DNA from 4 places in the Actinoplanes sp. NPDC048967 genome. Region 1 is predicted to be linked to each of the others. Evidence: riboswitches for the same ligand, from Rfam matches in the RefSeq annotation. Region 1 holds a riboswitch; each other region holds the start of a gene.
What was found. A riboswitch is a leader RNA that binds a small molecule or an ion and turns the genes downstream of it on or off. The one in region 1 is predicted to bind cyclic di-AMP.

Region 1 (7,669 bases):
TACGGCGAGCTGCGCTCCCACGAGCGCTCGCTGGACCTGCGCGCGGGCACGCTCGAGCGGATCGTGGAGTGGGTCTCACCCTCCGGTCAGGCGATCCGCGTGCGGACCGTACGCATGGTGTCGTTCACCCACCGCGCCATCGTCGCCTTCCTGTACGAGGTGGAGCCGCTCGACGCCTCCGCCCGGCTGATCCTGCAGTCCGAGCTGGTGGCCAACGAGCAGCTCCCGGCGACCAGCAAGGACCCCCGGGTGGCGGCGGTGCTGGACCACCCCCTGCAGGCCGAGGAGATGCTGGAGCAGCGCACCGGTGGCCTGCTCGTGCACCGCACCAAGGCCAGCGACCTGCGGATGGCCGCGGCGATGGAGCACGTGGTGGAGACGCCGGGCAAGCACGCGGTGACCACCGAGGGCCACCCGGACTGGCTGCGCACCACGGTGGCCTGCAAGCTCGAGCCGGGACAGAAGCTGCGGGTCGTGAAGATCGCCGCCTACGGCTGGTCGAGCAACCGCTCGCTGCCCGCGGTGCGCGACCAGGTCGGCGCGGCCCTGGCCAGCGCCCGGCTGGACGGCTGGGAAGGGCTGGTCGAGGCGCAGCGGGAATACCTGGACGCGTTCTGGGACCACTCCGACGTCAAGGTCGAGGGCGACCCGGAGGTGCAACAGGCCGTCCGCTTCGGTCTGTTCCACACGCTGCAGGCCGGTGCCCGCGCCGAGCAGCGGCCGATCGGCTCCAAGGGCCTCAGCGGCCCCGGCTACGACGGCCACACGTTCTGGGACGCCGAGACCTTCGTGCTGCCCGCCCTGACCTACACGCAGCCTTCCGCGGCGGCGGACGTGCTGCGCTGGCGGCACTCCACTCTGGATCTTGCCCGGGAGCGCGCGCAGACCCTCGGCCTGCAGGGCGCGGCCTTCCCGTGGCGCACGATCCGCGGGCAGGAGTGCTCGGCGTACTGGCCGGCCGGCACCGCCGGGTTCCACATCGGAGCCGACATCGCCGACGCCGTGCGGCGGTACGTCTCGGCGACCGGCGACTTCGACTTCGAGCGCGACTACGGCCTGGAGCTGCTCGTCGAGACTGCCCGGCTGTGGCGCTCGCTCGGGCACCACGACCGGCACGGCCGCTTCCACATCGACGGCGTCACCGGCCCGGACGAGTACACGGCCGTGGTCGACGACAACGTCTACACCAACCTGATGGCGCAGCAGAACATGTTCGCTGCGGCGGACGCGGCCAAGCGGCACCCGGAGCTCGCCCGCAAGCTGGGCGTGGACGACGAGGAGTCGGCGTCGTGGCGGGACGCGGCGGCTTCGGTGCACATCCCGTACGACCGGGAGCTCGGCGTGCACCAGCAGTCGGAGGGCTTCACCCGGCTGGCGGAGTGGGACTTCGAGAACACCCCGCCGGAGGCGTACCCGCTGCTGCTGAACTACCCGTACTTCGACCTGTACCGCAAGCAGGTGGTCAAGCAGGCCGACCTGGTCATGGCCATGTACCTGCGGGGTGACGCCTTCACCCCCGAGGAGAAGGCCCGCAACTTCGCGTACTACGACGCCCGTACCGTGCGGGACTCGTCGCTGTCGGCCTGCATCCAGGCCGTCATGGCCGCCGAGGTGGGTTTCGTGGAGCTGGCCCACGACTACCTGGGCGAGGCCGCCCTGATGGACCTGCACGACCTGCACCAGAACGCCCGGGACGGCGTGCACGTGGCGTCCCTGGCCGGTTCCTGGATCGCCCTGGTGGCGGGCCTGGGCGGCATGCGTGACTCCAACGGGCAGCTCTCCTTCGCGCCCCGGCTGCCGAGCCGGATCAACGCGCTGGAGTTCTCGCTGCTCTGGCGCGGCCTGCGGCTGCGGGTGCAGGTCACGGCCGACGAGGTGACCTACTCGCTGCGCAACGGCGGTGGGTCGGCGCGTCTGGACCTGCTGCACCACGGCAAGGAGGTCACCATCACCCAGGTGAAGCCGGTCGTGCTGCCGATCCCGCCGGCGCCGCCGACGGGCCCCGCGCCCAGCCAGCCGGCCGGTCGCGCCCCGGTGCGCCGGAACACCGGCGTCTGATTCCGCAACGAAGAAGCCCCCGTCCTCCGTGAGGAGGACGGGGGCTTCTCTGCGCTCGCCGCGCTAAAGCATCGAGACGTGTACGTGGTCCGTGTGATCACTGGGACCGTGGTACGACTTCCAGCCGGTGGCCGGGAACCAGATCTGTTTGTTCCAGATGACGTAGAGGATGCCGAGCCGGTCGGCGTTACGCACCAGGAAGGCCATCAGGTTGTTGCCGTACTCCCGGGTGTCCTGGTTGTGCCACGGTGAGAAGCCGCTCTTCTGCAGGGACCAGTCGCAGGCGCGGCCCTTGGGATGCTCGAACGGGCCGCCGTTGCGGTGACAACCGACGAACCGGTTGAACTTGGCCTTCTTCACTTCCTTGTACATGTGGAAGGTGCGCGCCGTGATGCAGCCACCGGTGGTCGGGTCGTCGACGTTGCAGGACTCCGGTCCGAACTCGCCGTCGGAGTTGCGCGGTGCGGGTGCGGCGATCTTGGACTTGACGTCCACGAAGCCGCCGGTGACCGACTTGCCGCCGACCTGGGCCAGCGCCTTCTCGGCCGACTCCTTCTGCTTCTCCATCAGCGCGAGGTTCTGCTTCTGCGCCTTGACCTCCTGGTCCAGGCGCGTCTTGCTGGCGGTCACCTCGTCGATGGCCTGGTCCAGCTCGCGCAGCTTGCCGTCGTTGAGGGCGTTGATCTCCTCGAGGGAGACCGCCTTCTTGAGGAAGCCGTCCGGGCTGGTGGTGTTGAGCAGGAAGCCCATGGTCGAGATGCCGCCGGTGCGGTACTGCTGAGCGGCGACCGCGCCGACCTCGGGCAGCAGCAGGTCGCGCTTCGCCTCGGCGTTCTTGACCTTGAGGGCGAGGCCGAGCTGGGTCTTGGTCGACTTGGCGACCGCCGCCTTCGCCGTCAGATAGCGCCGGCCCGTGGAGTCCAGCACGTCGTTCAGCAGCGGGTTGTCGTCGCCGTCGTCGGCGGTGGCCGACTTGGTGTCGTCCGGATCGGCGTTCGCCGGGGATGCGGGCGCGAGCATCATCGTGACCGCGGCGAGCGGTGCCAGGGCGAGGATCAGCCACCGGCGGGGTCTTGCCGTCATTCAGAATCCTTCCGCGTGACCACCGGCCGGGTTAGCTGACGGGTTCGGGACGGAAGCAATCCCTACCACTGACTCGTGGATTCACCCCGGTAGTTCTGTGGTTCCCCGGCTCATCTTGCGACGATTAGATGGTGGGCTGCCGGCGCCTTGGGGGCAGCGCCTTCTGGCAGTGACCGGCGGCCAGCTTACCTGACAACGGCCGAACCGGCAGTGCTGCCGCGGACGGCAAAACGGTTACCGGACAACGACTTTCCGTCACCGCTCGATGGAATGACGCAGGTCATAGCCCGTAACGGCACATTAATGTGAGTCGTTGCATTCTTTCCGTCGATTGCTCACCATCAGTGCACGATCGATTGCGTACGGTGTGACGACTGTCGATTCTTAGCATTGATGGGTAGTGTTCGTCACGGTCTCAGCGCAGACCGCCGCCTAATCGCCGCACGGCGAGCCGGGGAACCACTCGAGTAATGGGGTGAATCCGATCCGCGCACCCCCGCGCGATCGGTAGGGATCGCTTCCGTCCCGAACCCGTCAGCTAACTCGGTCGGCGGCCGACGGAAGGAATGTTCGTGAGGCTCAACCCTGTCCGCCGGCGATTAGCGACCGTGCTCGCGGTCCTCGTCGCCACCTCGGGGCTGGCGCTCGCCGCCCCGACCTCCGCCTCCGCCGCACCCCGCCCCTTGGCCGCGCCGGGCGACTCGGGAGACGACGGCGAGGGCGGCTCGAAGTCCCTCATCAAGCAGCTCGAGGCGGCGTCCAAGGGCTTCGTCGAGGCCCAGGAGGCGCTGGACCGCTCCAAGAAGCGCCAGCGGGAGCTGACCGCCAAGCTCAAGGAGCTCGACACCCAGCTCGGCCCCAAGCAGGCGGCGCTGGACGAGATCGTCCAGCGGGCGTACCGCACCGGGCGGCTCGGGCCGATGTCGGCGATGATCACCGCCGACTCCACCGGCAGCATGCTGGACCGGGCGCAGACGCTGGAGACCATCGCCGTCAAGCAGGACCGCGCGGTGCGCGACCTGAAGGACAGCCGGGACCAGCAGGCGCAGGCCAAGACGGCGATCGACACCGCTGTCCGCGAACAGCAGCGCCAGCTCACCGTCATGGCCAAGCGCAAGAAGCAGGCCGAGGACGCGTTGAAGGTCGCCAACGCCGCCAGCGGCGGATCCTCGAGTTCGTCGTCCGGCGGCGGTACCTCCAGCGACGGCGGCAGCAGCGCCCTGGCCGCGCCCGCGCCGCGCAACTCGGACGGCTCCCTGCCGAGCGAGTCGTGCAGCGTCAACGACCCGACCACCTCGGGCTGCATCACGCCGCGCACCCTGCACGCGATGCAGGAGGCGAAGAAGGACGGTTTCAACCACTTCATCGCCTGCTTCCGCCACCAGAACAGCGGTGAGCACCCGAAGGGCCGGGCCTGCGACTGGGCCGCCGACAAGGGCGGCTTCGGCGGCGACGCGACCGGGGCCAGCAAGGACTACGGCAACCGGCTGGCGAACTACTTCATCAAGAACGCGAGCCGGCTCGGGATCCTCTACGTCATCTGGTACCGGCGGATCTGGCTGCCCAGCAGCGGCTGGAAGTCTTACTCCGGGGCCGGCGGTGACCCGTCGAGCGACCACACCAACCACGTGCACATGTCGATGCGCTGACCGCGGGGGTGCGGGGCCTACCGCTTGACGTAGGCCTCGTACTCCTTCAGCACGTCGTCGGTCGGGCCGTCGGCGCGGATCAGGCCCGATTCCAGCCAGATGGCCCGCTCGCAGGTGTCGCGGATCGACTGCTCGCTGTGGCTCACCAGGAAGACGGTGCCGGCCTGCGCGCGCAGGTCCCGGACCCGCTGCTCACTGCGCCGGCGGAACTTCGCGTCGCCGGTGGCCAGCGCCTCGTCGATGAGCAACACGTCGTGCTGCTTGGCGGCCGCGATGGCGAACCGCAGCCGGGCTCCCATGCCGGACGAGTACGTCCGCATCGGCAGCGAGCTGAAGTCACCGCGCTCGTTGATGCCGGAGAAGTCGATGATGTCCTTGGTCTTGCTCTTGACCTCGGCCGGCGACATGCCCATGGCCAGGCAGCCCAGGACCACGTTGCGCTCACCCGGCAGGTCGTTCATCAGGGCGGCGCTGACGCCGAGCAGGGACGGCTGGCCGGCCGCGTAGATCGCCCCGCGCTCGACCGGCAGCAGCCCGGCGATCGCCCGCAGCAGCGTGGACTTGCCCGAGCCGTTGGTGCCGATCAGGCCGACGGCCTCACCCTTGTACGCGACGAAGCTCACACCCTTGATGGCGTGCACCTCGCGCATGGTCGCCGGCTTGGTGCCGGTGACGAGCCGCTTGAAGCTGGCGAGCGGGCTGCCGGTGCCCGGGGTCGCCGACTGCTGGATCCGATAGACCACGTGAGCGTCGTCGACGATGACCGTCGGATCGCGCCGGTCGCTGCCGGTCATGTTGTCAGCCACGGCCGTAGCCCTTCTCTCCGCGCCAGAAGTAGACGTAACCCCCGAGACCCACCACGAACGTCCAGGCGAGCGCCTCCAGCCACATCACCGTGGGACTCGCCGCGAGCGGCACGTCCTCCATCAGCGCGTGCCGCATGAGGTCGATGAACACCAGCATCGGGTTCGCCTCCACCAGGGTCAGCTTCCAGCCGCTGAGGTGGTCGGTGAAGCGGGTGACCGGGTAGAGCACGGCCGACAGGTAGAGCCACATCCGCATGACGAACGGGATGAGATTCCGGACGTCCGGGATCTTGCTGCCCAGCCGGGCCCCGGCCAGGGCCAGGCCGGCGTTGAACACGGCCTGGAGCAGGAAGATCGGCACGATGAGCAGCCACTCCAGGGTGATCGGCTCGCCGAACCCGACCACGATGACCATCAGCACGGCCAGCGAGGCGAGCGTGTTGCGGACCTCGACCATGGTGATGGCCAGGGGCAGGCTGCCTCTCGGGAAGTGCAGGGCCCGGATCAGCCCGAGGTTGCCGGTGATCGCCTGGATGCCGGCCGACACCGTGGACTGGGTGAAGCCGAAGATGAACACGCCGGTGCACAGGTACGCGACGAAGTTGTCGACGCCGCTCTTCGTGTTCAGGATGACGCCGAAGATCAAGTAGTAGACAGCCGCGTTGATCAGCGGCGTCAGCACCTGCCAGAAGACGCCGAGCCGGGTCTTGCCGAGCGACGAGGCGACCTTGGCGTTGGCGTACGACGCGATGAAGTGCCGGTACGCCCAGAGCTGACGTGTGTACTCAGGCAGGGAAGGCAGCTTCCCGGCGGCGCTGAGCCCGTGTCTACGGGCCAGCTCCTTGAGCGTCAGGCCGGTCTCGGAATCGGCGACCGCCGTCTGAGGCATGGGGCGCTCCGATCTGGTCGGTCCGCTGGGGATGGGGGACCTGGATGACTTGCGCGGGAACACACTAAACAGTGTGCCGCGATGGAACGGCGTCGTATCGACGTCAGCCCCGAAAGTAGCCGAACGAGCGCCGGAACGCAACCGTTGCGTCCTGGCGTATAGTGCACTCGTGGTTACAGCGAAACGTGCACCCGCCGGAGCGGCGGTGCTCCGCGGGGACATCACCGCGGCCATCCGCAACGCGGTCATGAACGAGCTGGCCGAGGTCGGCTACGGGCGCCTGTCCATCGAGGCGGTGGCGCGCCGGGCCGGCGTCGGTAAGACCGCGATCTACCGCCGGTGGAGCAACAAGCTGGAGATGGTCCTCGAGATCGTCTCCGCCGTGGCGGAGCGTAGCGTGCCCATGCCCGACACCGGAAGCTTCGCCGGCGATCTGCAACTGCTCCTGTTCATCGTGAGCAGGGCCCTGCAGCACCGGATCGCGTCCCAGATCATCCCGGACCTGATGGCCGAGGCGGCCCGCAACCCCAAGATCGCCGAGACGCTGCAACGGGCGCTGCGCACCCACCAGCAGGCCGTCGGCGAGAAGATCGTGGGACAGGCCGTCGAGCGCGGCGAGCTGCCCCCGGGCACAAACGCCGACCTTGCCGTCGACATGATGCTGGGCCCGCTGTACTGGCGGCTGGCCGTCTCGCGCACCCCGATCGACGACGATTACCTCGAGAACCTCAGCAACGCCGTCCTGCGCGCGCTGCAGGAGACCCGCCCCGCGCACTGACGGTCATCGGCCCGCGACGGCGTTTCCCACCCGCAGCGGGAACGACGCCTCGATCTGCCAGCCGGCCGGGGCGCGTGGACCGTGGACCAGGGTTCCGCCGTACCGGGTGAGGTCCTCGGCCAGACTGAGCAGGCCGAAGCCGCCGGTCACCCGCCCGGCCCGAGGTCGCGGCGGGCTCGGAGGCTCGCTGGTGATCCGCAGGATCAGCCTCTCCGCGCCGTGCTCGGTGCTGATCCTGAGCAGGGTGCCGGGTCCGTCGTGGCGCAAGGCGTTCGTGGCCGCCTCGCCGAGCAGCCGGTCGGCCACCGCGAGGACCGGCGGCGCCAGCACGTCCCGCAGGTCCGGCGGGTGAGCCGCCAGGCGCAGCCCCGCCGCGCCCAGGGTCTTCAGCAACGCCGCCAGCCGG
Region 2 (7,669 bases), on a different contig from region 1:
ACACATGGAGCACCTCCCCAGCTGGCTGCTGACCCAGACCGCCGCCCACGCCGGCCGCCTGGTCACCGATCGTTTCGCCGAGATCGGCGCCCGCGGCTACCACTACCGGCTGCTGGAGACCCTGCTCGGCGGCCCGGACAGCCAGGCCGAGCTGGGCCGGCGCACCGGCATCCACCTCAGCGACATGGTGGCGGTGCTCAACGAGCTGACCGCGGACGGCTACGTCGAGCGCAGCCCGGACCCGGCCGACAAGCGCCGCAACGTCGTGACGATCACCGGCCGCGGCCGCGAACGCGCCCAGGAGCTGGCGGCCCGGGCCGAGGCCATCCAGGACGAGCTGCTCGCGCCTCTGACCACCGCCGAGCGCGCCGAGCTGGTGCGACTGCTGAGCCTGCTCAGGAAAGGCGCGGCGCCAGCTTGAACGCCACCCGCAGCGCCTGACCGGGCGTCGGGTCACCGCCGTCGGCGTCCCACACCTCGGAGAGCACCGCCTGCACGAATCCCCAGGCGACCACCCGGTCGACGGGCAGGCCGAGACCGTCGGCGAACTGCTCCACCCGGGCCGGCAGCAGCTCCAGCACCGGCTCGTCGCCGTCGAACGGGTTGTAGAGCGCCGCCCCGACCTCGTAGCCGGGATCGCCGAGCACGCCGTGCGGGTCGATCGCCAGCCACGGCTCCCGGGTCGCGGCCAGCACGTTCTCGTGGTGCAGGTCCCCGTGCAGGACCACCCGCTGCGAGGCGGAGGCGCACAGCTCGACCAGAAGCTCGCGGGCCTGCTCGACCAGGCGCCGGGGGAACGGGTGGTCGCCGGCATACCGGGCCAGATGCGCGTCGAACGCCGCCACCCGCGACGACAGCTCCTCCAGCACCAGCCCTTCTGGCGCCGGCCGGTGCAGGCGCCGCATCATGTCGACGAGCACGGCCGTGGCCTGCTCGTCGTGCTCGCGGACCAAGGCCCGCAGCGTGCCGCCGGGCTCGGCCCGCTCCAGCATCAGCGCGCCCCGGTCGTCGTCGCGGGCCAGCACGGCGACCGCGCCCCGGCCACCGAAGAAGCCGAGCGTGTCTGCCTCCGTCGCGACGTGACCGGCGGCGGGCAGGCCGAGCTTGAGCACGGCCGGCGACCCGTCGGGCCGTCGCGCCGGCGCGACATAGTTGAAACTCAACGGGTACGGCGCACCGACCGTCAGCCCCCACTCCCGGGCGACGTCCTCGACGAGGGCGGGCAGCTGCGTGAGCCAGCGCCGGCCGTCGTCGCCCCAGTTGCCGGTGACGTTGCGGACGAAGGCAGCGGGAAACATGTCACCCAGTCTCCCAGCCATCATGATCGAACACATTGGAGCCCACCGTTGCCGTCGGAGCCATGGCAGCCACCACGCGGTCCGTCGTCAACGCCGAGAGCCGCAGGCGCCGCGCCTGACTCTGGCGCATCCTCGAGTGTGTCGTCGTCACGGTGGTCGCGCTTTCCACGGCCGTCGCCGGCGGATCCGGGGCGGTCCTCGCGGTGGCCGGCCGCACTGCGACCTGCGAGGTCGAGTCCGTTGAGCGGCTGCGCTGCCCGGACGGGACCACCCTGACCGCCGACCACCAGGAGGCGGGCGACACGGCGGTGGTGGTCTACCACCCGCGGGGCTGGGTCAACGCCCAGACGGAGACGACGTACCGCTCGGCGGATTACGGGTCATGTCGCTCGGAGGGGACCTCGGCGGCTTCTGACGAAGTCGATGTATTCCTCGCCGGCCACCGCATCCGGGCAGCCTAGCGCGGACGGCGACGAGTCACCGACCTGCTCAACCGGAGGACGGCGCTGCGGAGCGGTCCCAAGGAAAAAGCCGCCACGAAAAGTGGCGGCTTTTCCGTCGTGCTCGGTGCCGGCGTCAGCCGGTCGGGCGGCGGATGCCGGTGATGGCCCCGCTGCGATCGATCGACGCCATGCGGACGTGGTCACCCGTGTGCGGTGCGTGCACCATCGTGTTGCCGCCGACATAGATGCCGACATGATGGACCGGACTGCCGTAGAAGATCAGGTCGCCCGGCTGCAGCTGACTGCGGCTGACCGCCCGGCCCGCTCCGATCTGGTCACCGGTGAAGTGCTCCAGGTGCACCCCGACCACCGCCCAGGCCACCTTGGTCAGGCCGGAGCAGTCGTAGCCGCCCGGCCCTTCCGCACCGAAGACGTACGGCTTGCCGATGAGGTCGCACGCCTTCTGCGCCGCCCGGCCGCCCTTGTCGTCGGTGTAGTCGACCGGGCACGGGCCGGTCTTGAACGCACCGTCGGAGCCGCCGCTCGCGCCGTACGCCCTGATCCGCAATTTCTGCAGCTCGTCGACCTTCTTCTGGATGTCCTTCTTCTGCTGGGCCAGCGCCTTGTCGCGCGCCGCCACGGCTTTGGTCAGGGTGTCCAGGTCGCGCTTGTCGCCCGCGAGCTGGTCGCGGAGCTTCGCGGCGCCCGAGACCGACTCACGCTGGTGCCGGCTGATCTGGTCGAGGAACGTGAGTTTCTCGGTCAGAGAGGTCGGCGAGCCACTGACGACCATGGCCTTCATGGCGCTGGGCGAGCCCTGCATGTAGGCCTTTCCCGCCATGTTGCCCACCTGCGACATGGCCAGGTCGACCTCCAGCTCCAGCGGTGCGAGCCGTTTGTCGATCTTCCGGAGCTGGGCCTGGTTCTTGAGCAGCTGGTTGTGCACGTTGTTGTACTGCTCGATGACCGGTTCCAGCTTGTTCCACTGCTCGTCGATCTGCTTTTCGATGCTCGACGGGGACGGTGTCGCATTCGCCACCCCGGGAGTGAGAAGAATCCCGACCGCGACGACGGCGCAGGCGATGCTGCGCAGAATTGCGGCGCTGCGCGCCTCAATCCGTTTCACGTAGGTGCAGTGTCCTTTCTTCCCTCGGCCGCCGACCGGGTTAGCTGACGGGTGCGGGCGGGAAGCGCGCCCGGCCACCGTGCTGCTGGTGGCTTGACCCCAGAATTCTTGGGTCCCCGGTTCGTCTCGCGACGATTAGGCGGTGGCCCGTCAGTTCGCCCGGATTGGGACGAGGGGGGACTGCCGAGCCGGGCACTACCGTACTCCCGATCAACGGCGAATTGAACCCGGCGGTATCAGGACACACTGCGCCGAACATTGGTCGACGCAGCGTGAGTGAATGGCCGTCACAGGGGCCAGGCCGAGAGCGCCCGGTCCAGCCAGGGCAACACCAGAATCACTGTGGGTAATACCAGCAGGCCGACCGCGCCGGTGGCCGCGGCCAGGCTCAAGGTCACGGTGACCGGGCGCGGATCACTCACATTCAGCCGGTCGAGCCGGCGCCGGCGCTCTGCCGCCGCGCTGCCGAGCTCCGCCGGCGCGTCCGGGCTGACCGCGTCGCTGAGCAGCGCCAGGGCCGTGCGCAGCGGCGCCGCGCCGCAGCGCCGCCGGGCGGCGTCGTCGGCGACCATCTCGAGCAGCAGGTGTACGGCGTCGAGCGGCGCCCGGCTGCGCAACGGCCGCGGCACCGCCCGGTAGAACGCGGTGAACGACTCCATGACCACGTCGTGCCGGTGCCGCAGATGGGTCTGCTCGTGCGCGATCACCGCGGCCACCTGCTCGGCGTCGAGCACCCGCAGCGCGCCGTCACTGAGCACCACCCGCGGCGAGCGCCCCGGCAGGCAGTACGCGAAAGGCAGCGGCCCGTCCAGCACCCGCAGCCCGGCGGGCACCTCAGCCGGCAGCTCGCCGTGGCGCTCGGCACTGTCCAACAGGTCGACCAGCAGCCGGTGCCGGGACCGGCGGGCCCGCGACCGGATGCTCACCCGGACGAGCGACACCAGCAGCCGCACGATGATCACCGCGGCGATCACCAGCGCGAAGATCAGCGCGGCCGCACCCACCGGCCGGTCCGAACCCAGCTCACTGACCAACTCCTGAGGTCCGGCCAGCACCACGCCCAGCGCGCAGAGCACCCCGGTGAGGGTGATGCTCTGCCAGAGCGCGACGGCGGCGGCGGGCGCGCGGTCAGGCCAGCGCGCGCCGGCCAGGATGCCCGGCACGACCAGCGACAGGGTCAGCCCCAGAGCGCCGAGCAGCAAGGCGGTCACGGCCGAGCGCCCGGGTCCTTCCGTGCCGCCTCGATGGCGGCGGTCAGGGCCGACGGGTCGATCCGGCCGACGAAGTGCGCCAGGGCCGCGTCGCGGACGCCGTCGGGAGCCGCGCTGAGGGCGTCGAGCATCAGGGCGGCGGTCATCTCCTCGCGCGACTGCGCGGGGGCGTAGCGGTACGCCCGGTCGGCGCGCTGCTGGGTGACGACACCCTTCTTGGCCAGCCGGTCCAGCACGGTCATCACGGTCGTGTACGCCAGCTCGCGGTCGCGGCTCAGCCGTTCGTGCACCTGGCGCACGGTCAGCGGCTCGCCGGCGTTCCACAACTGCGTCATGACCTCACGTTCGAGGTCTCCCAAAGCCATGTGAACCACTCTACTGCACAGCGTCGTACTACGAGGCGTAGTATCTACTACGGAACGTCGTAGAGGGGGCCATCCATGGACGTGCTCGAGCTGACCCGGCTGCAGTTCGCGGTCGTGACGATCTACCACTACTTCTTCGTGCCGCTGTCGATCAGCCTGGCCGGAACCGCCGCCGGCCTGCAGCTCGCCTGGCTGCGCACCGGCCAGGAGCGCTACCGGCAGCTCACCAAGCTGGTCGGCAAGCTGCTCATCGTCACCTTCGCGGTCGGCGTGGTCACCGGGCTGGTGCAGGAGTTCCAGTTCGGGATGGGCTGGAGCAACTTCGCCCGCTTCTACGGCGACGTGTTCGGCCCGACGCTCGCGATCGAGGGCATGCTCGCCTTCTTCCTGGAGGCGACGTTCCTCGCGCTCTGGTACTTCGGCTGGGACCGGCTGCCGCGCAAGCTGCACGCCGCCACCATCGTCATCGTCGCGGCCGGCACCGTGATGTCCGCGTTCATCATCCTGGCCGCCAACTCGTTCATGCAGAACCCGGTCGCGTACTCGCTGGACCCGGTGACCGGGCGGGCGCACCTCGACGACTTCGGCGCGCTGCTGCTCAACAAGGTCAACCTGGCCGCGTTCCCGCACACGCTGGCCGGGGCGGTGATGGCCGGCGGGTCGCTGCTGCTGGCCATCGGCGTGTGGCGGCTGCGGGCCGGGGGTGAGGCGGCATTCCGTACGCTGGCCCGGCTCGGCGCCTGGCTGACGCTCACCGGGGGCGCCCTCACCGCCCTGACCGGCGACCACCTCGGCAAGGTCATCACCGAGGTCCAGCCGATGAAGATGGCCGCCGCCGAGGCCCTGTACGCGACCACCACCGGCGCACCCTTCTCGGTCTTCGCGGTCGGCGGCCCGGACGGCGGCGAGCCGTTCTTCAGCCTCGAGATCCCCCGCCTGCTGTCCATCCTGGCCAAGGGCGACCCCGGCGCGACCGTGCAGGGCATCGACGACCTGCAGGCCCAGTACGCCGCCCAGTTCGGCCCGGGCAGCTACATCCCGATGATCCCGGTGGCGTTCTGGACGTTCCGGCTGATGATCGGCATCGGCATGCTGGCGGCGGCGGTCGCGGCGTACTACCTGTGGAGCACCCGGCGCGACCGGCAGGCCCACCGGCTGCTGATCCGCTTCCTGCCGCTGATCCCGATCCTGCCCGCCGCGGCCAACACGTTCGGCTGGATCTTCACCGAGACCGCCCGCCAGCCCTGGCTCGCGTTCGGCATCTCCCGGGTCGCCGACGGCATCTCCCCCGGCCTGACCCGCGGCGAGGTGCTCGTCTCCCTGATCGGCTTCGCCGTCGTCTACGGCATCCTCGCCGTCGTCTGGCTGCGGCTGGTCCGCCACCTGTCCCGGCAACCGCTCGAAGCCGCCGCGCCCGCCGCAACCGCCGGCGAGCAGGCCCCCGAGCGCGAACCCGTCCCGGTCTACTGAGGAATCACCATGATCACACTCTGGTTCGCGCTGGTCGTGCTCTGCTGGGTGCTGTTCTTCGTCCTGGAGGGCTTCGACTTCGGCGTCGGCCTGCTCTCCCCGGTCGTCGGCCGCGACGACCACGAGCGGGGAGCCGTCGTCCGCACCGTCGGCCCGTTCTGGGACGGCAACGAGGTCTGGCTGGTCGCCGCGATCGGCGTGACCTTCGCGGCCTTCCCCGACTGGTACGCCGCCCTGCTCTCCGGCCTCTACCTGCCGATGGTGGCGCTGTTGCTGCTGCTCGCCGTCCGCGGGGTGGCGCTGGAGTTCCGCGGCAAGGGCGACGGGCCACGCTGGCGCCGCCGCTGCGACGCGGCCCTGGCGGCCGCCTCGGCCGGCATCGTGCTGCTCTGGGGAGCCGTGCTGGGCGTGCTCACCCACGGCCTGGCCCTCGGCCCGGACGGCCAGGTCACCGGTACGGGCCTGAGCCGCAGCACCGGCGCCCTGCTCAGCTGGCCGGCCCTGGCCGGGGCGGGCGCGGCCCTGTTCGCCGCCCTGCTGATCGGTGCGATGTTCCTGACTCTGCGCACCACCGGCCCGGTGCACCGGCGGGCCCGCCGGCTCGGCGTCACGCTGGCCACCGGCGGCACCGCCGGGCTGGCCGCGATCGGCTTCGCCACCGAGTCGCGGCCGGCGCTGGCCGCGGCCGCGCTCTGCCTGGGCATCGCCATGCTGGCCCGCAACGGCCGGGAAGCCCTGGCCTTCGGCGGTACGGCGCTGAGCATCGCCGGCGCCGTCGTCACCGTCTTCACCGTGCACGGCGACGTCGTGCTGCGCAGCACGCTGGACCCGGCCTGGTCGCTGACCATGACCGGCGCGGCGGCCACCGACTCGGCGCTGCGGCTGATCAGCGTCGTCGGCGTGGTGGTGCTCCCCGGCGTACTGGTCTATCAGGCCTTCTCGTACTGGGTGTTCCGGCGCCGGGTGGCCAGCGAGCGGGTGCCGTCATGAGCCGTGGACCCCTCGACCCCCGGTTGCTGCGGCACGCGCGCTCCAGCCGTACCGGAATCGGGATCTCGGCCCTGCTCGGCGCCGGCCAGGCGGCCGCGACGGTCGCCGTCGCCGTCGCCCTGGCCCGGATCGTCACCGGCCACGACGCGCTGGCCCTGCTGGCCGCGGCCTTCGTGCTGCGGGCCGCGCTGACCTGGGCGGAGCAGGTGGTGGCCCAGCGTACGGCGGCCGCGGTCACCGACGAACTGCGCCGCTCGGCGCTCGCGGCGGCCCTGGACCACGGTCCCGCCTGGGTGGCCCGCTTCGGCGGCAACCGGCTCACCGCCGTACTGGGCAGCGGCCTGGACTCGCTGCGGCCGTGGTTCTCCGGCTACCTGCCCGCGCTGGTCCTGGGCGTGGCGCTGCCGCCGCTGGTCATCGTCGCGATGGCCGTCACCGACCTGACGTCGGCGCTGATCGCCGTGGTCACGCTGCCCCTGATCCCGGTGCTGGGCGCGCTGATCGGCTGGGCGACCCGCGAGCGGGCCGAGCGGGCCTGGGCGGCCGACGCCCGGCTGGCGGGCCACTTCCTCGACGTCGTGCGCGGGCTGGCCACCCTGCGGTTGTACGGCCGCGCCGACCGCCAGACCACCGTGGTCCGCGACATGACCGACCGGCACCGCACGGCGACCCTGCGGGTGCTGCGGGTGGCGTTCCTGTCCTCGACGGCGCTGGACCTGGTCGCCACGCTGTCCGTGGGGCTGATCGCCGTCGAGGCCGGGCTCCG
Region 3 (7,669 bases), on a different contig from region 1:
AGGACGAGGCGCTGCTGCCGTTGCGGCTGTTCCGCAACAAGACCGTGGCGGTCGGCTCCATCTCCAGCACGATCATCGGTATGGCCATGTTCGGCGGCCTGCTGACCGTGCCGCTGTACCTGCAGATCGTCAAGGGCTCCTCGGCGACCGAGGCCGGGCTGCAGATGATCCCGTTCGTGATCGGCATCATGGCCGGCTCGATCACCGCCGGCCAGCTGATCGCCCGCACCGGCCGCTACCGGATCTTCCCGATCATCGGCAGCACGCTGATGCTCGTCGCGCTCGGGCTGTTCTCCCTCATCGGCGCCGACACCCCGCTCTGGAAGACCATGCTGATCATGGTGGTCATGGGCCTCGGCCTGGGCGGCAACATGCAGCCGATGATCACCGCCGTGCAGAACGCGGTCTCCCCGCGGGAGATCGGCGTGGCCACCAGCTCGGTGACCTTCTTCCGGTCGATGGGCGGCACGCTGGGCACGGCGATCTTCCTGTCGGTGCTGTTCAACGTCGTCGGCGGCAAGATCAGTTCGGCGTACCAGTCGGCTCAGGGCACGCCGGAGTTCCAGCAGGCGGTTGCGGCCGACCCGAGCCAGCTGCAGACGCTGCAGCAGGCCCAGAGCGGCGACGCGCTGAACGACACCTCGTTCCTCGGCCGGCTCTCCGACGTGGTGTCGCACCCGTTCAAGGTCGGCTTCTCCGACGGCATCCACGTGGTGTTCCTGCTGGCGGCGGCCGTGATGATCCTCGGCCTGATCGTGGTCCTGTTCCTGCCGGAGATCCCGCTGTCCCAGCGCTCGGCGCAGCAGCAGCGCGCCGACGACGCGCTGGCCGCGCAGCACAGCAACGGCGTGCCCGGCGAGGTCGGGGCGGGACCCGAGGTGGAGACCAAGAGCTCCCGCTGACCGCGGACGACACCGGAGGGTACGGGCGCAGCCGGCGCTCGTACCCTTCTTCGTATGGCAGTTGTGAAGATCAACGCGATCGAGGTCCCCGAGGGCGCCGGCCCCGAGCTGGAGCAGCGCTTCGCCGCCCGGCAGGGCGCGGTGGAGAACGCCCCGGGCTTCCTGGGGTTCGAGTTGCTGCGCCCGGTCGGCGGGGAGACCCGCTACTTCGTCTACACCCGCTGGGAGACCGAGGAGGACTTCCAGGCGTGGTCGGCCGGTTCGGGCCGGGCGGCCCACGCCGGTGAGCGCAGCCGCCCGGTGGCCTCGGGCGCGAGCCTGCTGGAATTCGAGGTCGTCCAGCGCGTCGAGAAGTAGGCCGGCTCAGGCCTCGGCGTTGCGGGCGGCCGCCGCGATCAGCCGTTCCGCCACGGCCCGGCGGTCCAGGCCGAGACGCTGGGCGGTCTCCCGCAGCACCGTGTAGGCCTCCTGCACGCCGCAGCCCCGCTGGGCGATGATTACCCCGGCGGCCCGGTCGACCGTCGCGCCCTCGCGCAGCCCCTCGCGCCGGCCCAGCTCACCGAGCAGCAGTTCGGCCTGGTTCACGATGGCCATCGCGGTCAGCAGCAGCTCGGGGTCGAGGCCGCCCGGGGTGGCGACGAACAGGCTCAGTGCCCCCACCGAGGAGCGCTGCACGTCCAGCGGGATCGCCACGACGCTGTGCACACCTTCCGCGCGGGCGCATTCGGCCAGCCGCGGCCAGCGGGGGTCGGACTGCAGGTCGGGGGCAGTCACCAGAGCGCGGGTCCGGGCCGCTTCCAGGCCCGGGCCGTCACCGCCGGCGTACTCGAGGTCGTCCAGCGCCTTGGCCGCCGTCCCGAAGGCGGCGACAACCGGCGGGCCGCCCTCCCCGATCAGGGCCACCGAGCAGCGCACGGTGCCGGTGATGGCCCCCGCGGCGAAGGCAGCGAGGCGGTCGAGCGCCTGCGGCACGTCGTCGGCACCGAGCAGTCGGGCGGTGAGCTCGTGCAACAGCCCGGCCAGCTCCACCGGGTGCGGCCCGGACGGCAGCTCGGCGTACTCCACCGGGCGCGGCCCGGACGGCCGCCCGGTAACACCGGACGCCGGCCGGCCGGCCGGCGGGAGCAGGTCAAGCCGGACTTCCGGGACGGTAATGGCGGTCACCGGGGACTGCTCTCCCCCGGCACCCGCCATGAGGGGGCCCGCAGCAGCGGAGGTGAGCGCGGCGGGGGTGGCGTCCGGTGCCGCCAGGATGGTCTGCACGGTCGGCGGCGGCCGGCGGCGACCGGCGCCGCGGACCTGATCGGGGCTCGCGGCCATGCCGGAGCCGGGCACTCGACGCGAGACGTTGCGCCCGGAGCTTCGTTGCGGGGCTGCCATCCGGCCGATGGTGCCATGCGGATCGGTGAACACGAAAGTCATGTCCACTACCGGGTGCCGTCCCCCGGCGTGATCGTCTGTTCCGACGATCGGTGCTCCAGGAACGAGCTCGGCGCCGCCTCCAGGTCGGCCTCGCGCTCGTCCGACTCGGCGAGAATGGCCTCGGCCTGCGCCCGGGGGTCGGTGCTGCCACCCGCGCTGCGTTCCTCCGGCAGCAGGTCGGCGGCTCGCTGCTCTGTCCGGTCGTCTGTCATGGCGGCGGGATACCCCCACCGCGGGGAACCGAACCTGCATGATGATCGATGTCCGCCGGTGCCGTGGCGACGGGCGAAGGTCCCACCTCGCAAAAGCGCCGCTCCCGGCGGACCGGGAGCGGCGCGATCGCAGATGTCGGTGTGCAGGTCGCCTCTCGGCGAAAGGCTCAACGCGGCTCCAGCCGAACGGTAATCCGCGAAGGCAAAGGGTGAGGCCCGGGGACACTGATCACACCGACATCTGATCCAACCGTCGGCCGGGCCCGCCGATTCCGGTAGCTGTTGTGACTCAGGCCACACCGTTTGACGACCTGCCCCCCGGGTAGACGAAGCAGCGTGAGTGACTTGAAGGTGCTGGACGACTACCTCGACGAGGCTTTCACCGGGCAGGAACGGCTCAGCAGCGCCGACCTGCAGCGCGGGGCCATCGCCGCCGACCTGCCCGCCACCGCGTTGACCCGCATCGACGCCCTGCCCGAGGGCGAGTACGCCCAGGACGAGGCGGCCGAGGCGCTGCGGGCGCTGGACACCTGATCCCCGTCGAAGTCCCGACGACCTCGATGCCCGACCAAGGAGCGAGATGACCCAGCAGAACGAACGCCTGCCGGCCTTCGGTGACGAGGAGGCCGTACCGGACGGCGACAGCGACTTCGCCGGCGAACACTCCGACACCGCGGTGGACCGGGAGGTCATCAAGGGCGAGAAGGGCGAGGAGGAAAGCTCGCGCGGCTGGTCCGGCCTGGAGCGTGAGGGCCCGCCCTGACCGCGTCACCCCAGCACAGCGGTAAGCCCCCCGGCCGAGCGGCCGGGGGCTTTTCCGTACCGGGGTCAGGCCGCCTGGGCCAGCGCCGGCCGGTCGTCCTCGTCGCTCTGCTGGTCACCCTCCGCAGCCTCCTTGGCCAGGGAGTACGCCATCTGCAGGAAGTCGGAGGCGGCCGTGGCGGTGAAGACCGTGGCCGCCAGCCGGGTCAGCCGGGGCGCGAAGACCAGGCCACTGGTCAGCCCGGTGGCCACCCACACGGCCAGGCAGAACGGGCAGCTGACCAGCTCACCGACGGAGTGGCGCAGGGAGCTGCCCTGGTCGCGTACCTCTTCGTTGATCTCGCCGCTGCCGCCCGGCTCCGCATAGCGGGTGAACGGCGCGCGCAGCGGGCTGGTGATCGCGTCCTTGGCGATCAACCGGCTCAGCTTGTGCGTCGCGATGGAGATCAGCACGATGTCGGCGGTGGCCGGCCGGTCCGGTACGGGCTTCGCGGTCAGCTTGGCGGCGGCGGCCAGACTGCCGGCGAGCAGTCCGAACGCCCCCATCGTGGCGACGTAGCCGTCCAGCGGCCGGTGCTCGTGGGGTGCGTAGTCCCGTCGCAGCCGGTTCAGCCGGCCGCGTACCGAGGAGATCATGAAGTCCGGGGTCCTCTCAGAAGTCCTGGGTGAGCCGGTCCGGATCGACCTCACGGCCGGGGTACCGGGACAGGTACGCGTTCTCCAGCTCCTCGGTCCGCCGCAGGTGGTTGGCCAGGGCCGCGTCGGGCCCGTGCCGCAACGTCTGCAGCCGGGTGCGGTGCAGGCTGGCCAGCTCACGGAACAGATCGTCGTCGGCCAGCCCCGCGGGGTCGATGCCGTTCTCGGAGACGACGGTCTCGTCGCCGGCGGAGTCGAGCCGGGCGTCGGTCATGACGGCGCTCCCTTCCTCGGTCGCAGAAGTACTTGCTGCAACGGTTGCCCGTGCGCCCTGCCGCCAAACCCGCCGGTACGCTGAGGGACATGAAAGGGCTGTGGACCCCCGCGTGGATCGCGCGCCACATCCTGGCGCTCGTGCTCGTGGCCGGCTTCCTGGCCCTGGGCTGGTGGCAGTTCAGCCGGGCCACCGGCGGCAATTCGCTCAGCTGGGGCTACACCTTCGAGTGGCCGGTGTTCGCCCTCTTCGTGGTGTTCATCTGGTTCCGCGAGGTCCAGCAGGAGCGCCGCGCCGCCCGCGCCGCCGAGCAGGACGGCCCCGCGGAGGCTGAGCCACAACCGGAGCAGCCGCCCGTGCCACGCCAGGATGCCCCGGTGACCGTGCGCCGCCCGGTCCGCGTGCCGGTGGCGCAGGTGGCGCCGGCCGACGACGATCCCGAGCTGGCCGCTTACAACGACTACCTCAGCTGGCTGGCCGCCCACCCCGGAGCCCGGCCGAGCGACTACCCCGGCCGTCGCGCCAGCGCCGGCTGAAAGGACGTGCACTGTGCAGGGAGCCCTCACCCGCTACCGGATCATCGCCTGGATCGTCGGCGTGGTCCTGATCGCGCTCGTGCTGGTCGGCATGCCGCTGAAGTACCTGGGTGACAACGACACCGTGGTGGCCGCGATCGGCCCGATCCACGGCTTCCTGTACATGGTCTACCTGGTCGCCGCCTTCGACCTGAGCCGCCGGGCGCACTGGCCGCTGGGCCGGATGCTGCTGGTGATGCTGGCCGGCACCATCCCGTTCTTCTCCTTCTGGGCCGAACGGGTCGTCTCCCACAAGTGGGTCCCGGCCGCACGCACTTCCCCGCCGGCCATGGCAGAGTAGGAAAAGTAACGCTGCGGAACGGATTTGTTGCCCGCCGTTATCGGGATCATTCTCTTATTTGTGATCATTGGCGCAAGTCACTCTACGGGCTCTTGTGTTAATGCCGCGCGCCGATAAGTTAATGCGGTTGGTCCGGTCCGCAGCCACACCCTCGGTGGCGCCGGCCAACGCCGCCGAATCCTCGCCGGCGGAAACGGGCGACCAGATCCCCCACGGTCACCGCCTCCGCCACGACGAACCGGGGAACCAACCGAAGCAGCACCGGGGTGAATCCGCGCGAGCGGTAGGGGCCTTCTTCCCGCCCCGAACCCGTCAGCTAACCCGGTAGGCGGCCCGAGCGGAAGAAAGGCCACAAACCGTTGCCACACGCCCGCACGAGGCTCCGTGCGCTGGTGGTTGCCGCCCTGGCGATCGCGATCACCGGCACCACCGCGACCGCCGCACACGCGGAACCGTCGACGAGTGAGCTGACGAAGAAGATCGACAAGGCGTCCGATCAGCTCGAGGACGTCATCGAGTCGTACAACAAGATGAACATCAGCCTCAAGAAGACCAAGGACGAGGAAAAGAAGCTGGCCGCGTCGCTGGGCCCGGCCAAGGCCGCGCTGGAGGCCGCCGGCTCGCAGATGGACGCCATCGCGGCGTCGGCGTACAAGACCGGCAACATCGGCACCATGAACGTCGTGCTCGAGGGCGCGGACAACCTCATGGACCGGATGAGCATCCTCGAGCAGATCTCCCGCAGCCGTGGCCGCGACATCGCGGAGTACCGCGCGACGACGGAGAACTTCGCCGAGCGCCAGGCCGCCCTCAAGGCGACCCAGAAGAAGCAGGAAGCTGAGGCCAAGGCCCTCAACGCGCGCAAGAAGAAGATCGAGGGCGACCTCAAGAAGCTGTACGCGATGCGCACCGCCGCCTACGGCTCGCCCACCGAGAAGTCCAGCAAGTACACCGGCAACATCCCGTCCATCGCGGGCTCCGCCGGTAAGGCTGTCACCTTCGCCTACAACGCGATCGGCGTCATGTACGACTACGGCGCTGACGGGCCGGACGGTTACGACTGCTCGGGCCTGACCTCCGCCGCCTGGCGGGCCGCCGGCAAGTCGCTGCCGCACAACGCCGCCGCTCAGTACAGCGCCACGACACGGATCTCGCGGTCCCAGCTCAAGCCGGGCGACCTGGTCTTCTACCGCAGCAACGGACACGTCGGCATCTATGTCGGCGGTGGCCAGATCATCGACGCCTCCCGCGCGGGCCAGCCCGTCAAGAAGCGCACGATCGACATCATGACCCCGAACGGCTACGGCCGGGTCACCTGAGCCGGGTCACCCGAGTAGCAGGCACGAGAAAAGGCCGGTGTCCCCGCAGGGGTCACCGGCCTTTCGCCGTACTGGTGGTCTGCCTTACGCGGCCTGCAGGCCCTCGGCCCGGGCCAGCTCACGCAGCCGGCCGAGCGCCTGGATCTCCAGCTGGCGGATGCGCTCCCGGGAGAGCGAAAACCGCGACGCCACCTCGGTCAGCGAGTGCTCGCGACCGTCCTCGAGGCCGTACCGGGCGCGCATGATGCCCGCCGACCGGTCGTCGAGGTGGTTCAGCAGTCCCTCGATGCGCTGACGCTCCAGCGCGGTCAGGACGATCTCCTCAGGCGACGGCGCGTCGCTGTCGGCGACCAGATCGCCGAGGTTGGTGTCGCCGTCGTCGCCCACCGGGGTGTCCAGGGACACGGTGTCCTGGGCCCAGCGGGTCAGCTCGGTGACGCGCTCCACCGTCACGCCCAGCGCCGCGGCGACCTGCGCGGGCTCCGGGTCGGCGCCGAGCTCGCGGACGAGCTGGCGGGTGACGTTGCGCATCCGGTTGACGTCCTCGACCAGGTGCACGGGCAGGCGCACGGTGCGCTCCTGCTGGGCGATGGCCCGGCTGATGGCCTGGCGGACCCACCACGTCGCGTAGGTCGAGAACTTGTAGCCACGCTCGTAGTCGAACTTCTCGACGGCGCGCACGAGGCCGGTGTTGCCCTCCTGGATGAGGTCGAGCATCGGCATGCCCGAGCGCACGTAACGGCGGGCGATCGACACGACCAGTCGCAGGTTGGCGCGAATGAAGAGATCCTTCGCCCGCTTGCCCTCGGTGACCAGCCGCTCCAGCTCCTCCCGGCTCACGCCGCGACGGACCTCGCCGGTGTCGAGCAGGTGCTCGGCGTAGAGGCCGGCCTCGATTGCCTTGGAGAGGTCGACCTCCCTGGCAGCATCCAGCAGCGGCGTCCGGGAGATTTCGTGCAGGTAGACTCCGACGAGGTCGCGCTCCTCGGCGACCTGGTCGGTCCGCATCACGGTGTTCTTCTCCACGTTGCCCACGGTCCCCTCATTGCCTTCACTAACCCTGTTACGGGCAATACCTGCGTCCATCAGCCCTCCCCGTAACGTCCGCAGTTCATGCATTGCGGTGCTGACACATACCTGAACAGTTGGCGCCCTGCGCTGATTCCGGCTGGTGAGTCGAAAGTGTCACGAGTGTCTGAGCATCAGCTGAGAGCCGCGTGCATACTTACTGAAGAGGGCTCTCGCAGAGGTATTCGGAGCAGCACC
Region 4 (7,669 bases), on a different contig from region 1:
GTAGAGCCGTCCGCTGTCGATGGCCAGGGCCACCAGCAGGGCCAGGATCAGCATGATCGGCACCTGGACGACCAGGAAGAGCGCGACCCGGCCGAACCCGGCCCAGAACTGCGCGTCCCGCAGCGCCTGGGTGTAGTTGTCGAGCCCCACGAACGAGTTGCCGCCGATGAGCCGGTTGCGGTACAGGCTCAGGTAGATCGAGTATCCGATCGGAGCCAGGAAGACCAGGGCGAAGACGGCCATGAACGGGCCGACGAACTTCCAGCCCGCCCAGGAACGGCGTCTCCTGCTCACGACGAGGGTGTCGGCCATGCGTTGTCATCCTTCCCGCCGCTCGGCCGGGGCCGCGGCATCCATCGATGTTTGCGTTAACATCCCCGACCCGGACGGCGTATGTTTACGTAAACATCGGGGTGATAGTTTCACTGCGTTTCCGGCTCGTCAAGAAGGAGTTGCCAACGATGACCGCTGGCCGAACCCGCCGCCCGGCCCGAGGGGTCTCGATGGCGGACGTCGCCCGGCTCGCCGGCGTCTCGTCGCAGACGGTCTCGCGGGTGTCCACCGGGCACCCCGGCGTGGTCGAGTCCACCCGGCAGCAGGTGCTGGCGGCCATGCGCCAGCTCGGTTACCGCCCCAACAGCGCCGCGCGGGCCCTGAAGCGGGGCGAGTTCCGCACCATCGGCGTCATCCTGTTCACCCTGGCGACCACCGGCAACAGCCGCACGGTCGAGGCCATCGCCGGCTACGCCGCCAAGGAGGGGTACGCGATCACGCTCATCCCGGTGGCGGCGCCCACTCAGGACGGCGTGCTGGGCGCGTTCAGCCGGCTCGGCGAGCTGGCGGTGGACGGCATCATCGTGATCATGGAAGTCCACCTGCTCGACGCGGCCAACCTCAACCTGCCACCGGGCGTCCAGGTCGTGGTGGTGGACTCCGACGCGGGCGACCGCTACCCCGTCGTCGACACCGACCAGGCCGACGGCGCCCGGCAGGCCGTACGGCACCTGCTGGAGCTGGGCCACGAGACGGTCTGGCACGTGACCGGGCCGGCCGAGTCGTTCGCCGGCGAGCGCCGCACCCAGGCGTGGCGCCGCACCCTGCTGGAGGCCGGCCGGAGGGTGCCGCCGGTGCAGCGCGGTGACTGGACGGCCGATTCGGGTTACCGCGCCGGGCTGGTCCTGGCGGCCGAAGCGGAGTGCACCGCGGTGTTCGCCGCCAACGACCAGATGGCGCTGGGCCTGCTGCGGGCGTTCCACGAGCGCGGCCGGATCGTCCCGCGCGACGTGAGCATCGTCGGCTTCGACGACATCCCGGACTCGTCCTCGTTCATCCCGCCCCTGACCACGGTGCACCAGGACTTCGCCGAGGTGGGCCGGCGCTGCGTGCAGGGCCTGCTGCGGCAGATCCGCAACGAGCCGGAAGGCCCGGGCACGGTGCTGGTCCCGACCCGCATGGTGGTGCGGGACAGCACCGCTCCCCCGGGCTCGCGCCGCGAATGACCCCGGGCCGCGCGCGGCCACGGTACGGTGCAGCCATGTCGGCACAGGGCGCACCGCCCCCGGTGTGGTGGCGCCGGTGGGCGAGCCTGCCGGTCCTGCTGGCGCTGCTGTTCGCCACGACGGCCGTCGCCGCGTCCAGCGAGGCGGCGGCCGCGAGCGGCCCGGGCCGCATACCGCCGGCCGTCCAGGCTGTCACCGCCTCCGCGCAGCAGACCCTCGGGCAACGCCCGGACGTCCGGGTCGACGCCGGCAGCGGACTGGGCACTGCCGCCCCGCTGCTCCAGGTCCTCGGCTGGCTGCCGGCCCGGGCCGGCGCCGGGATCGCGGCGTGGTGGCACCGGCGGCAGGACGTCGACGGGCACCGGGCGCAGGCGCGCCGGGAGACGTATCAGGGCCGGGGTCCCCCGGGACGGCGTGCGGTAGACGCCCCGTCCTGACCCCGGCGCGCGGCATGGCGCGCCACCCTGCCTGAGGAGACAACCCCATCGTGACGCGCGCTACTGCCGCGCGCGCATTTCTCGCCCTTGTCGTGCTCGTCGTCTCCGGGTGGCTCGTCGCCACCCGGCCGGCGCGGCTCGGGCTGGACCTGCGCGGCGGAACCCAGATCGTGCTCCAGACCCGTGACGGCGACCAGAGCAAGGCCGACGCCGCCACCACCGACCAGGCCCTGGAGGTGCTGCGCCGCCGGGTCGACGAACTCGGCGTGGCCGAGCCGGGCCTGGTCCGCTCCGGCGACCGGCGGATCATCGTCGAACTGCCCGGCGTCACCGACCCGCGGGAGGCGGCCGAGGTCATCGGCCGTACCGCGCAACTGACCTTCCGGCCGGTCCTGGGACCGGCCGCCCCGCCCGCCGCGACCGGCGAGCTCGTCCGGCCCGACGAGCGCGGCAACCCGCTGCGGCTGGGGCCGGCCGCCCTGTCCGGCCGGCAGATCGACGGCGCGCAGGCCGGTGTCCAGCCGCCGGGTGGCTGGGAGGTGGCCGTCGACTTCGCCGGGGACGGCGCCCGGGACTGGCGGAAGCTGACCGCCGACGCCGCCTGCTCCCCCGTGGGCGACCCGGCCCGCCGGGTCGCCATCCTGCTCGACGACGAGGTGATCAGCTCGCCCGAGGTGAGCCCCGAGGCGACCTGCGAGGTGGGCTTCGCCGGGGAGGCCATGCGGATCACCGGGTCGTTCACCGCGGCCGAGGCGCGCGATCTCGCCCTGCTGATCAGGGCGGGTGCGCTGCCCGTACCCGTGGACATCATCCAGCAGCAGGTGGTCGGGCCCACGCTGGGCCGGCAGGCGATCGAGGCGTCGGCGCAGGCGGCGCTCATCGGGGCGCTCCTGACCATCGCGTTCATCGTGGCGGTGTACCGCGTGGTCGGTGCGCTGGCGGCGGTGGCGCTGGTGGCGTACGGGTTGATCTCCTACGCCGCGCTGCTGGCGGTCGGCGCCACCCTGACCCTGCCCGGCCTGGCCGGGTTCGTGCTCGCCATCGGGATGGCGGTCGACGCCAACGTGCTCGTCTTCGAACGGGCCAGAGAGGAGTACGCCGGCCGGCCCACCCTGCGCAGCGCGATCCGCGGTGGCTTCGCCCGGGCCTGGTCGGCGATCATCGACTCCAACGTGACCACCCTGGTGGCCGCCGGACTGCTGTTCCTGCTCGCCTCCGGCCCGGTACGCGGCTTCGGCGTCACCCTGGGCATCGGGGTGCTGGCGTCCATGTTCACCGCGCTCGTGCTGACCCGGCTGCCGGCCGAGGCTCTGTTGCGCCGGCGGTGGCTGGTCGTGCGCCCACGGTGGAGCGGCATCGCCCACGCCGGCCGGGTCCGCCGGGCGATCGAGTCCCGCGGCCCCGACCTGATGCGCCGCCGGCGACTGTGGCTGGCCGTCTCGGCGGCGGCGGTGCTGCTCTCGATCGGCGGCGTCGCCACCCGCGGGCTGAACCTCGGCGTCGAGTTCACCGGCGGCCGCATGGTCGAGTACGCCACCAGCCGGCCGTTGTCGACCGACGCCGCCCGGGCCGCCGTGGCAGCCGCGGGCGTCGACCGGGCCGTGGTCACCCAGGTCGGCCAGGGCAACGTCTCCGTACGGGCGGGCGCCTTCGACGATGCCACCGAGCAGCGCGTACGCGACTCGCTCGGCACGGCCGGCGGCGGTGACGTCCAGCAGTTACGGGACGACAGGGTCGGGCCCAGCCTCGGCGCCGAGCTGCGGGACAAGGCGCTGCTCGCGGTGGCGATCGCTCTCGGCGCGCAGCTGGCGTACCTGTCGGTGCGGTTCCAGTGGCGCTGGAGTGCGGCGGCGGTGCTGGCGATGGTCCACGACGTGGTCATCCTGATCGGGGTGTTCGCCTGGCTCGGCAAACCGGTCGACGGCGTCTTCCTGGCCGCGGTGCTGACCGTGGTCGGCTACTCGGTCAACGACTCGGTCGTGGTCTTCGACCGGATCCGGGAGCTGGTCCGCGGTCAGCGCAGGATCAGCCCGAGGCTGCGGGTGCCGTTCGCCCGGCTGGCCAACACGGCGTGCCTGCAGACGGTCCCGCGTACGGTCAACACCGGGCTGGGGGCGGTGTTCATCCTGGCCGCCCTGGCCACCCTGGGCGGGGCGTCGCTGGTGGACTTCGCCGTGGCGCTGCTGGTGGGGATCGTGGTGGGCACGTACTCGTCGGTGTTCCTGGCCACGCCGCTGGCGATCACCTTCCGGTCCCGCTGACCGGGGGCAGCGGGGTGTGCGCCGCCGTGCGCCCACCCCGCTGCTTCGCGCGGTAGGGTTCCCGGCACCGATCGATGCCGCCGGTAGCGGAAGGACGAGCCGATGACGGATCCCACGCAGCTCAACGCAGACCTGCCGCACTCGGCGCGGGTCTGGAACTACCTGCTCGGCGGCAAGGACAACTTCGCGGCGGACCGGGAGGCGGCCGACTACGCCGTCCGGCTGATGCCCGAGCTCGTGCTGTCGGCCCGGGCCAACCGGCAGTTCCTCGGCCGGGCCGTGCGGTTCCTGGCCGGCGAGGGGCGGATCCGCCAGTTCCTGGACGTCGGCACCGGGCTGCCCACCGCCGACAACACCCACGAGGTGGCCCAGGCCGTCGCCCCGGACGCCCGCGTCGTCTACGTCGACAACGACCCGCTGGTCCTGACGCACGCCCGCGCGTTGCTGACCAGCAGCCCCCAGGGGGCCACCGACTACCTCGCGGCCGACGTCCGCGATCCGCAGGCCATCCTCCGGGCCGCCGCCACCACACTGGACTTCGGCCGGCCGGCCGCGGTGGTGCTGTCCGGCATCCTCAACTTCGTCATGGACGACGCCGAGGCCCGGTCGGTGGTCGAGCAGTTCATGGCCGCGGTGCCCGCCGGCAGCTTCCTGCTGATCTCGCATCCGACCACGGAGGTCAACGGCGAGGCCGTCGAGGAGTCGATGCGGCAGTGGAACGAGAGCGGCGCGGCTCCGATCAGGACCCGCACCATCGAGGAGATCCGCGGCTTCTTCGCCGGGCTGGAGCTGCTCGAACCCGGCGTCGTGACCTGCACGGCCTGGCGGCCGGACCCGCGGCACCCCGGCATCACCGAGGTCGTGTCGGAGTTCGTCGCGGTGGGCCGCAAGCCCTGAGCGCCGGTGGGGGCCCGGCTGCCCCACGGGGGTAAGGCAGCCGGGCCGGCTCATCACAGCGACAGACGCTGACCGGGGAAGATCAGGTTGGGGTTGCCGCCGAGCTGCGCCCGGTTGAGCTGGTACAGCGCGTGCCAGCCGCCCTTGACGTGCTGGGCTGCCGCGATCCTGGCCAGCGTGTCGCCGGACTTCACCGTGTAGTGCTGGCCGGTGGCCTTGACCGAGGTGCGCTTGGTCGCCGCCGACTTCTTGTGCGTGGTGGTGCGCGACGCCGTGGCCTTCTTGCCGGCCGACGACGAACCGCCGGTGTTCTTCGCCCGGTAGGACTTCGTCGAGCCGGCCTTCTTGCCGCACACCGGCCACGCGCCGATGCCCTGGCCGTCGAGCACCTTCTCGGCGATGCGGATCTGCTCCGCGCGGCTCGCCTTGTTCGCGGTGCTCGCGTACTTGCCGCCGCCGTACGCCTTCCACGTGCTGCGGCTGAACTGCAGGCCACCGTAGTAGCCGTTGCCGGTGTTGATGCTCCAGTTGCCACCGGACTCGCACTGCGCGACCGCGTCCCAGTTGACCCCGGACTGCGCCGCGGCCGGAGAGGCCGGGCCCAGCAGGGCGACGGTGCCCGCGGCACCGGCCACGACCAGGCCGAGGGCGCGCAGAGACTGCTTGTGGATCTGTGCCATCGAGTGAACCTCCACGCCTGCGAGGTCAGCTGTCGGGTTCGGGCTGAGGTTGCCCGGCCGCTGTGGTGCGGCTTCACCCCGAGGCGCGCGGGGAGCGCGCCGGAGAACCTGTGGGTCCCCCGCTCCATGCCTGAGTTGAGTTCCCAGCCCGGTCGGCGGCAGGACTCGGCGTTACCGACCGCGGGGCCCGCGTCAGCGGACCGGCCGACGGTAACCACGTTGCCCGCCACGGAACCAACCTCCGGGGGCCTAACGTGACGTTGTTCTCAGCTTTTGCCCACTTTTGATCTTGGCCCGAATCGGGACAGAACCGGTCGATCTACAGGGGCAGCCACTCCGTGGCCGTGGTCACCGCCCGCAGCACCTCCGGCAGCGGTTCGACGCCCAGGCCGGGCCCGGCCGGCACGCTCAGATGGCCGTCACGCAGCACGAACGGCTCGGTCAGGTCGGTGCGGAAGTAACGGTCGGACGCCGAGGTGTCGCCGGGCAGGGTGAAACCCGGCAGGGCGGCCAGGGCCACGTTCGCGGCCCGGCCCAGGCCCGTCTCGAGCATGCCACCGCACCACACCGGTACGCCGTGCGCGACGCAGACATCGTGGATCCGGCGCGCCTCCAGATACCCGCCGACGCGGCCCGGCTTGACGTTGACGATCGCGGCGGCGCCCATGCTGATCGCCGCGGCGGCGGTACGGGCCGAGGTGATGGACTCGTCCAGGCAGATGGGCGTGGTGATCAACTTCGCCAGCTCGGCGTGGCCGAGGATGTCCTCCTCGTCCAGCGGCTGCTCGATCAGCAGCAGCCCGAACGGATCGAGCCGGGCGAGGTGCCGGGCGTCCGCGACCGTGTACGCCGTGTTCGCGTCGACCTGCAGCAGCACCTCGTCACCGAAGCGCTCCCGCACCGCCCGGACCGGCGCCACGTCCCACCCGGGCTCGATCTTCAGCTTGATCCGCAGGTAACCGGCCGCCAGGTAACCACCGACGGCGTCGAGCAGCTCGCCGAGCGAGGACATGATGCCCACCGACACGCCGCACGGGACCCGGTCGTGCACGGCGCCCAGCTCACGGCCCAGCGGCCGCCCCTGGGCGCGCAGCTCGGCGTCCAGCACCGCGGTCTCCAGGGCGGCCTTGGCCATCCGGTGACCCTTGAACGGCGCCAGGGCCGGCCCCACCGCGTACGCGTCCAGCCGCGGCGCGGCCGCCAATGCCGGCACGAGGTAGCGGCGCAGCACGTCGGCGGCGGCGTCGGTGTACTCCGAGGAGTAGCGGGGGTCGGCCATCGCCACGCACTCACCCCAGCCCTCGGCCTCGCCGGTGACCACCCGCACCAGCAGCACGTCCCGGCCGGTCTCGGTGCCGAACGAGGTGCGGAACGGCGTGACCAGCGGCATGCTCACCCGGCGCAGCTCCACGCCCCGAAGTCTCACCGGCCGTACTCCCCGGAGCCGCGGGTGAGGACGTACCAGCCGTCGCGGTCGAAGCCGGCGAAGCGCAACCGGTCGGCGAGCAGCGTGCTCAGCGTCTCCCGGACGGCGACCCGCCAGTCCTTGGCCGCCCCTGGAGCCCGGCGGCGCAGGCTCTCGATGTCCTCCGGCACGGCCACCACCAAGGTCTGGCCCCGGAACGAGCCCGGCACCGGCCCACCGGCGCCGGAACGGCGCAGCGCCACGGTGGCGGTCGGCGGCCGCACGGCGCGCACCGGCCTGCCGGCACCGGCGGAGACGACCGCCGGCGCGGCGAGATCCCAGCGCACCATCAGCCGGTCGCTCTCGTCGTCGCCGTTGATCCGGTCGTGCATCGGGCCGTAGAAGTTCGCCAGGTACTCCGTCGGGACCGCGCCCAGCTTGGCCAGGTTGAAGTAGGCGTTGCGGGCCACCAGCGGGTCGAACGTCCAGC

Region 2: another riboswitch for cyclic di-AMP. It lies ahead of AB0C12_RS02625 (NlpC/P60 family protein); the one in region 1 lies ahead of AB0C12_RS23130 (hypothetical protein).
Region 3: another riboswitch for cyclic di-AMP. It lies ahead of AB0C12_RS36785 (NlpC/P60 family protein); the one in region 1 lies ahead of AB0C12_RS23130 (hypothetical protein).
Region 4: another riboswitch for cyclic di-AMP. It lies ahead of AB0C12_RS01190 (transglycosylase family protein); the one in region 1 lies ahead of AB0C12_RS23130 (hypothetical protein).

What each region holds. Positions count from the first base shown of each region.
Region 1 is NZ_JBEZFL010000005.1:292,595-300,263, forward strand. It holds gene AB0C12_RS23125 (glycoside hydrolase family 65 protein) at 1-2,058, shown strand, start outside; gene AB0C12_RS23130 (hypothetical protein) at 2,122-3,141, opposite strand; cyclic di-AMP (ydaO/yuaA leader) riboswitch at 3,145-3,282, opposite strand; cyclic di-AMP (ydaO/yuaA leader) riboswitch at 3,561-3,710, shown strand; gene AB0C12_RS23135 (hypothetical protein) at 3,708-4,790, shown strand; gene AB0C12_RS23140 (ABC transporter ATP-binding protein) at 4,808-5,584, opposite strand; gene AB0C12_RS23145 (ABC transporter permease) at 5,589-6,485, opposite strand; gene AB0C12_RS23150 (TetR/AcrR family transcriptional regulator) at 6,655-7,263, shown strand; gene AB0C12_RS23155 (histidine kinase) at 7,267-7,669, opposite strand, start outside.
Region 2 is NZ_JBEZFL010000001.1:542,159-549,827, forward strand. It holds gene AB0C12_RS02610 (MarR family transcriptional regulator) at 5-421, shown strand; gene AB0C12_RS02615 (aminoglycoside phosphotransferase family protein) at 396-1,298, opposite strand; gene AB0C12_RS02620 (hypothetical protein) at 1,451-1,759, shown strand; gene AB0C12_RS02625 (NlpC/P60 family protein) at 1,875-2,867, opposite strand; cyclic di-AMP (ydaO/yuaA leader) riboswitch at 2,882-3,019, opposite strand; gene AB0C12_RS02630 (M56 family metallopeptidase) at 3,155-4,078, opposite strand; gene AB0C12_RS02635 (BlaI/MecI/CopY family transcriptional regulator) at 4,075-4,443, opposite strand; gene AB0C12_RS02640 (cytochrome ubiquinol oxidase subunit I) at 4,519-5,913, shown strand; gene cydB (cytochrome d ubiquinol oxidase subunit II) at 5,923-6,903, shown strand; gene cydC (thiol reductant ABC exporter subunit CydC) at 6,900-7,669, shown strand, end outside.
Region 3 is NZ_JBEZFL010000011.1:83,447-91,115, forward strand. It holds gene AB0C12_RS36735 (MDR family MFS transporter) at 1-902, shown strand, start outside; gene AB0C12_RS36740 (antibiotic biosynthesis monooxygenase) at 957-1,259, shown strand; gene AB0C12_RS36745 (GAF and ANTAR domain-containing protein) at 1,266-2,324, opposite strand; gene AB0C12_RS36750 (hypothetical protein) at 2,330-2,536, opposite strand; gene AB0C12_RS36755 (hypothetical protein) at 2,873-3,070, shown strand; gene AB0C12_RS36760 (hypothetical protein) at 3,117-3,299, shown strand; gene AB0C12_RS36765 (DUF1360 domain-containing protein) at 3,365-3,931, opposite strand; gene AB0C12_RS36770 (DUF6158 family protein) at 3,951-4,208, opposite strand; gene AB0C12_RS36775 (hypothetical protein) at 4,298-4,744, shown strand; gene AB0C12_RS36780 (DUF3817 domain-containing protein) at 4,758-5,084, shown strand; cyclic di-AMP (ydaO/yuaA leader) riboswitch at 5,295-5,429, shown strand; gene AB0C12_RS36785 (NlpC/P60 family protein) at 5,477-6,403, shown strand; gene AB0C12_RS36790 (sigma-70 family RNA polymerase sigma factor) at 6,488-7,489, opposite strand.
Region 4 is NZ_JBEZFL010000001.1:237,370-245,038, forward strand. It holds gene AB0C12_RS01165 (sugar ABC transporter permease) at 1-312, opposite strand, end outside; gene AB0C12_RS01170 (LacI family DNA-binding transcriptional regulator) at 462-1,499, shown strand; gene AB0C12_RS01175 (hypothetical protein) at 1,535-1,936, shown strand; gene secD (protein translocase subunit SecD) at 1,987-4,197, shown strand; gene AB0C12_RS01185 (SAM-dependent methyltransferase) at 4,300-5,094, shown strand; gene AB0C12_RS01190 (transglycosylase family protein) at 5,148-5,774, opposite strand; cyclic di-AMP (ydaO/yuaA leader) riboswitch at 5,779-5,922, opposite strand; gene menC (o-succinylbenzoate synthase) at 6,094-7,200, opposite strand; gene AB0C12_RS01200 (GNAT family N-acetyltransferase) at 7,197-7,669, opposite strand, start outside.